3 regions of the Actinoplanes sp. CA-252034 genome follow, and region 3 is predicted to be linked to each of the others. Evidence: riboswitches for the same ligand, from Rfam matches in the RefSeq annotation. Region 3 holds a riboswitch; each other region holds the start of a gene.
The links. Region 3 has a riboswitch for S-adenosylmethionine ahead of ACQPZW_RS33110 (GNAT family N-acetyltransferase). Riboswitches for the same ligand answer to the same signal wherever they lie in the genome.

Region 1 (2,260 bases), 3.1 Mb from region 3:
CCGAGGACCTGGCGAAGGGCGCGATCTCCGCGGTGGTCTACGCCACCCTGTTCTGGGGCATCGCGTTCTACCGGTTCACCCGCAAGGACGTCACCTCCTGACAGTGCTTCCGCCCCGGCGGCGTCAATTCGGTTGACGGCCGGGGCGGGCGCGCGATGGCATGGCGGCCGTGACGGCTGACTTCTCGATCCGCCCGGCCCACCCCGACGACGCCGCCGCGGCGGCCGCGCTCCGCGCCGCGGTCCATCCCTATCTGGTCCGTGGCGAGGCCTCCACCCGCCGCATGTTCGCCGATCCACCACCCGGCGGGAACCGGATCCACCTGCTGGCCGAGCGCGACGGCGAGATCATCGGCCTGGTCTCGGCCTTCCGGGACACCCGCTCGGCGGACGCCGGCTTCGGCCGGATCGCGTTGCAGGTGCACCCACGGCGCCGAGGCCGGGGGATCGGCTCGGCCCTGCTCACCGAGGCGATCACCCACCTGCGGTCGATCGGGGTGTGCCGGGCGAGCAGTTGGGCGGCGCCGGAGGCGGTCGGGTTCGCCCGCGCCCACGGGTTCGAGCCGTCCCGCGAGATGCGCTTCTCGGCCCTGGATCTGACCGGGTTCGGCGACCGGCCGTTCCTTCCCGCGCCGGCCGGGATCCAGATGGTGCGGCTGCGCGAGCTGGCGGAGAAGGCGCTGTACGAGGCGGATGTGGCCGCCGCGACCGACGAGCCCGGTGAGACCCCGCCGCAGCCGACGCCCTATCCGCTGTGGCGCTACGAGATCTGGGACGAACCGGGCCTGGACCGGGACGCCAGCACCGCGGCCGTGGCCGACGGCGAGATCGTGTCGTTCTCGCTGGTGCTGCGTGACGGCGACCGGATGTGGTCGGACATGACCGCCACCGTCCCGGCTCATCGCGGCCGCGGCCTGGCCCACCTGGTGAAGACGGCAGCGCTGCGCCGGGCCGCAGCCTCCGGTGTACGCACCGCCTACACCAGCAACGACGAGGAGAACGCGCCGATGCTCGCGGTCAACAACCGTCTCGGCTACCGCCCGGTCGGCACCCAGATCTCCTGCCTCGCCGAGATATGACGACCGGCCGGGAGTGAGGACGACCGGCGGGGGTGAGGCCGACCGGCCGGGGGAGAAGGAGGTCGCTCACACCTCGGGAACTTCCTGTGGCGTTCGCGGGATCTCGTCGTAAGGTGTTGGAAACAACTGAATACCTCATCCAGAGGGGCAGAGGGATACGGCCCGACGAAGCCCCGGCAACCACCGCGCAGCGATTCTCGATGACGAGCCGCGCGTGGCAGGTGCTAATTCCGTCCCCGTTACGGCAGGTCGCCGCGGGGAAAGATGAGAGGAAACTCTAATGACGTCTGTCGTCGACGTACCCTCCACCGCCTCCACCTCGCCCGCTCGCGGCCTCGTCTGTCGTGCCTGCGGCGCTGAGTATCCTCTCGCCGCGCAGCACGCCTGTTACGAGTGTTTCGGCCCGCTCGAGGTCGCCTACGACGAGGCGGCGCTCGCGCGGGTGACCCGGGCCCAGATCGAGGCGGGCCCGCAGAACATCTGGCGTTACGCGGCTCTGCTGCCGGCGGGCCAGGACCCGGCGACCCGGGTGACCCTCGATCCCGGTCTGACCCCGCTGGTGGCCGCCCCGCAGCTGGCCGCCGCGGTCGGCATCGAGGCCCCGCTCTACGTCAAGGACGACTCGCAGAACCCGACGCACTCGTTCAAGGACCGGGTCGTCTCGGTGGCCCTCACCGCGGCCAAGGAGCTGGGCTTCAACCGGTTCTCCTGCGCCTCGACCGGCAACCTGGCCAACTCGGTCGCCGCCCACGCGGCCCGGGCCGGTGTGCCGAGCATCGTCTTCATCCCGGCCGACCTCGAGCAGGGCAAGATCATCACGACCGCGGTGTACGGCGGTGAGCTGGTCGCCATCGAGGGTTCCTACGACGACGTGAACCGGCTGTGCAGCGAGCTCGTGGAGACCGACGAGTTCGAGGACACCGCGTTCGTTAACGTGAACGTCCGCCCGTTCTACGCCGAGGGCTCCAAGACGCTGGGCTACGAGGTGGCCGAGCAGCTGGGCTGGCGCATTCCGGCCCAGGTGGTCATCCCGATGGCCTCCGGCGAGCTGCTCACCAAGGTGGACAAGGCGTTCAGCGAGCTGGTCGAGATCGGACTGGCCGAGGCCCCGGAGGGCGGCTGGACCGTCTTCGGCGCCCAGTCCGAGGGCTGCAACCCGATCGCGGTCGCCCTGCACGCCGA
Region 2 (2,260 bases), 4.3 Mb from region 3:
GACTCGAACCGGCGGACCCCGAAGCCGGGACCGGCGACCGTGAGCAGCAGGTCGAGCGCACGCCGCAGCTCGTCCGGGCGATCCGCGGTCGAGCGGATCGCGATCAGGTCCGCGAGCTCCTCCATGGAGGGACCCTACGCCGGGATCCTCTCGCCCGCCTCGATCGCGACCGGCAGCCTGTTGCCGGCCGGGGGCAGCGGGCAGGTCGCGAAGTCGACGTACGCGCACGGCAGGTTCGTCGCCCGGTTGAAGTCGAGCGTGACCGTGCCGTCCTCGGCGGGCGCGGCGACGGCCAGGCTCCGGTTGGCCGCGTAGGTGGTCAGCCCCGAGGTCGCGTCGGTGAACAGCACGGACAGCGACCCGGGAGCGGTCCCGTTGAACGCGATGAGCGACAGCTGCTCGCCGCCCACCTCGAACTCGACCCGGCCCGGCGACTCGTAGACGTGCTCGATGCCCTCGGCCACCGAGCCCACCGTGGTCGGCTGTGGCTCGTCGAACCGCACGAACCGCCCGGTCACGACCCACTTCTCGTCGGCCGGGTAGGCGGGCGTGCCGGTGTAGGCGGTGAGCAGCGGGCTCCTCGGGCTCCGCGGCCGCACCACGTCGTGACCACCGCGCCGGGCGATCTCGATGTGCACGTCGCCGTGCTCCACGATCACGTCGCCGCGTTCCTCGATCGGCTCGAACGTGTGCGTGCCGGTGATCGTGCCGGTGGCGGTGGTCAGGGACTCACCCTCGGCCAGGGCGACGGTGACCCCGGACGGCCCGGTGCTCCACGCGCCGGGGGCGTCGTCGAAGCTCTGCGGCGTCTCGGTGAGCCAGTGCAGGCCGGTGATCGCGAGGAAGCCGTGCGGATCGGCGCGCCGCTTCTCGTGCCCGGTGTGCCATTGGTCCCACTGCTGCTGGAACGAGGTCGTCATGCACACGACTCTATTCCCTACTCGTCGCGTGGGAAATGGACGGTGGACGTGACATCTGCTAATTTCGGCTGCAGGTCATGAGTGCCAGCGCGTAGCCCCGGCTTGCTGGCCGGCAACCCTTCCGTTCGCGACGGGGTGCCCCGGGTGAGGACCGGGCCGTCTGTCGACCGACAGCGGCAAACGGCGAACCCGTGGAGGCGCGGTCATGCCATCTTCCCCACTCGACGTCATCGGTGCCGACGATGAGCTCGATTTCGTGCACCTCGACTACGCGGCGTCGGCCCCCTGCGTGCGGGCGGCCGCCGACGCGGTGCAGGACCTGCTTCCGCGGTACGGCAGCGTGCACCGTGGCACCGGAGTGCGCTCGCAGGCGTCCACCCTCGCCTACGAGCTGGCCCGCGACGTGGTGGCCGAGTTCACCGGCGCCCGCCCCGGCGACACGGTGATCTTCACCCGCAACACCACCGACGCCCTCAACCTGCTGGCCCGGGCCCTGCCCGCGGGCGCCACCACCGTGCAGTTCGACGGCGAGCACCACGCCAACCTGCTGCCCTGGCCGAACCCGCTTCGCCTGCCCGCCCCCGCCTCGCCGGACGAGGCGGTCACGGCGCTCAAATCGGCGCTCGACGGGCTGACCGGGCCGGTGGTGTTCACCGTCACCGGGGCGAGCAACGTGACCGGCGAGGTGTGGCCGGTGCGTGAGCTCGCCGACGTGGCGCACTCGTACGGCGCCCGGGTCGTCGTCGACGCCGCCCAGCTCGCCCCGCACGTGCCCGTCGACCTCGACGACCTGGGCGCCGACTACCTCGCCTTCTCCGGCCACAAGCTGTACGCGCCGTTCGGTGCCGGGGTGCTGGTGGGCCGCTCCGACTGGCTGGACGCGGCTGAGCCGTACCTCGCCGGTGGGGGCGCGAGCGCCGCGGTCGGTGACCGTCCCGGTGACCTGGCCTGGGCGACCGGGCCCGCCCGGCACGAGGGCGGCACCCCGAACCTGCTCGGCGCGGTGTCGCTGGCCGCGGTCTGCGAGGCGCTCACCGCGGCCGGCCGGGCGACGCTGCACGAGCACGAGCAGCGGCTCCTGGCCCGGCTGCGGGCCGGGCTGGCCGGCGTGCCCGGGGCGATCGAGGTGAGCCTGTTCGGCCCGGACCACCCGCGGGTCGGCATCGTGTCGCTGGCGCTGCCCGGCCACGATCCGGCCGCGGTGGCCCGGAGGCTGAGCCGCGAGCACGGCATCGGCGTACGGGCCGGCCAGTTCTGCGCCCACCCACTGGTCCGCCGCCTGACCGGGTCGTACCGGACCGGTGCGTGCGGCGACGGCGTGCCCGGCCTGCTGCGGATCA
Region 3 (2,260 bases):
GCCTCACCGCCGCGCTGATCACGATCGGTCTGCTGGCCGCCCCCGCCCAGGCCGCCCCACCGGAATCCCGTCGAAGTCGACGGCCCAGACATACCTCAGCGCGCTGACCGTCGCGGCCGAGGCCAACGCGAGCACCTACGATCGTGATCTGTTTCCGCACTGGATCACCATCTCCGGGACCTGCAACACCCGCGAGACGGTCCTGAAGCGGGACGGCTCCAACGTGGTCGTCAGCTCCGCGTGCGCCGCCACCTCCGGCTCGTGGTATTCGTCCTACGACGGCGCGACCTGGACCGCGGCCTCCGACCTCGACATCGACCACGTGGTGCCGCTCGCCGAGGCGTGGCGTTCCGGCGCGAGCGCGTGGACCACCAGCAGGCGGCAGAGCTTCGCCAACGACCTGACCCGCCCGCAGCTGATCGCGGTCACCGACAACGTCAACCAGTCCAAGAGCGACCAGGACCCGTCGACGTGGCAGCCGTCGGTCACCTCGTACCGGTGCACCTACGCCAAGATGTGGATCGCGGTGAAGTACTACTACTCGCTGACACTCCAGTCGTCGGAGAAGACCGCGTTGCAGACCATGCTCAACACCTGCTCCAGCTGACCCCCCGTACCGGAGGGCGGGAGCCGCCGCTCTCCGGTACGGATCGGCCCGATGCCGCGCTGCGCCCGGTGTCCTATCGCGTCTCGGACAGCCGATGTTCCAGGTAGGCGCGACATTCCCGCCATTCCTCGGTCACCACGGAGAACAGCGCCGAATCCCGCAGCCGGCCCTCCTCCCCCGGCGCCCACGAGCGCGACCAGTTCCGCAGCACACCCTCGAACCGCGCGCCCACGCCCACGATCGCTGACCGTGACCGGGCGTTACGCGCGTCCGTGCTCATCCCCACCCGCTGCGCGCCCCAGTTCTCGAAAGCGTTCTTGAACAGCAGATACTTGGCCTCAAGATTGATCCCGGACCCCTGAGCCGACGCGGCCAGCCAGGTGAAACCGACATCGATCGCGGCCAGCGGCTTCCCGCGCGGATCCCAATAGGCGGTCACCCCGACGGCCCGGCCGGTCCGAAGACAGATCTGCGCGTACGGAGTCAAGCCGTCCCGCCCGATCTGCTCCGCAATGTATCCGTCGACGGTCGCGGCGGTCGGCACCCACGTCCAGTCGTAGGAGTCCCGCGACTCCTCAGCAGCCACGGCAAGCCCGGCGGCGTGACACTTGCCCAGCGGCTCGAGACGAACAAGACGGCCGTGCAGCACAGAATGATCCATGAGAGTCCCCTCGGGGTCGCGGCTTGCCCGGCGCGAACCGCACCGAACCCGGTCATCACCCGGGGCACCCCGCCCACGAAGCGGAGGGTTGCCGGCCAGCAAGCCGGGGCTTGACGCTGGCACTCATGACCTGCGCGCAACATACCACCGCCAATCCGCTCCCAGCGTCCCGTTTCCGCAGCCCCCACCACCCGCGCCCCGTTTCCGCAGCGCCCCAGCAGCGACCTGTTTCCGCACCGCCCCACCACCCGCACCCTGCTCCCGCACCGCCCCACCATGCGCGCCCCGTTCCCGCACCGCCCCACCATGCGCGCCCTGTTTCGCAGCGCCCCGTTTCCGCAGCGCCCCCGCGTTCCGTTTCCGCAGCGCCCCGTTCCCCAGCGCCCCACCCGTAGCGCCGGCCACTACTCGAACGCCCGGCAGGTTGCCAGGGCCGACATCGCGCCGCCGCGGACACCCTCAGTTGGCAGGTCCGGTGGCCCGACAGCCGAGTTCTGGACGATTGATGCACTCGCTGCCCGGTCCGGGCACGCTTACCACCCATCGATGGGCGATGATCGAACCCGCACCCGGCAGCGGGCACACCCACGGCCACGGCCACGGCCACGGCCCCGGCCCCGGCACCATGCCCGCCCACACCAACGATCGGGTGCAGCTACGGCTGGACATCGACCACCACCGACGGGCGCTGCCACGGAGATGACAGGTTGCCGGCCGGGGAGGGCGGGACGATTGGCGCAAGAAGCGGTCGGCTTCGGGTTTCGTTTCTCGCGGCTGGCTGTGCCAGTTGAGGACCGGAGCCCACGCTCACGCGCCGCTCGGCACGCACAAGGACCTGTCGACGGACAAACCGCGGGCTACTGATTTGTCGCTTGGCAGTGGTGGTGAGCCAGCTTCTGCTGCCAGGACTGGGCTGCCGTCCGTCCGTCGAGGAGGGCGGGCTGCGAATCGCCGCCGTTATACAGCGAGTTGTTCGGCGGCAGACCCTAACC

Region 1: linked by a shared signal. The riboswitch ahead of thrC (threonine synthase) and the one ahead of ACQPZW_RS33110 (GNAT family N-acetyltransferase) in region 3 are both predicted to bind S-adenosylmethionine.
Region 2: linked by a shared signal. The riboswitch ahead of ACQPZW_RS13225 (aminotransferase class V-fold PLP-dependent enzyme) and the one ahead of ACQPZW_RS33110 (GNAT family N-acetyltransferase) in region 3 are both predicted to bind S-adenosylmethionine.

The regions. Positions count from the first base shown of each region.
Region 1 is NZ_CP191846.1:10,329,383-10,331,642, reverse strand. Features, by position in the region: gene ACQPZW_RS46810 (ABC transporter permease) at 1-101, shown strand, start outside; gene ACQPZW_RS46805 (GNAT family N-acetyltransferase) at 170-1,078, shown strand; SAM riboswitch class I at 1,211-1,349, shown strand; gene thrC (threonine synthase) at 1,359-2,260, shown strand, end outside.
Region 2 is NZ_CP191846.1:2,941,817-2,944,076, forward strand. Features, by position in the region: gene ACQPZW_RS13215 (M20 family metallopeptidase) at 1-125, opposite strand, end outside; gene ACQPZW_RS13220 (DUF1684 domain-containing protein) at 135-920, opposite strand; SAM riboswitch class IV at 994-1,109, shown strand; gene ACQPZW_RS13225 (aminotransferase class V-fold PLP-dependent enzyme) at 1,126-2,260, shown strand, end outside.
Region 3 is NZ_CP191846.1:7,270,043-7,272,302, forward strand. Features, by position in the region: gene ACQPZW_RS33105 (HNH endonuclease family protein) at 65-607, shown strand; gene ACQPZW_RS33110 (GNAT family N-acetyltransferase) at 681-1,268, opposite strand; SAM riboswitch class IV at 1,283-1,399, opposite strand; gene ACQPZW_RS33115 (hypothetical protein) at 1,822-1,971, shown strand.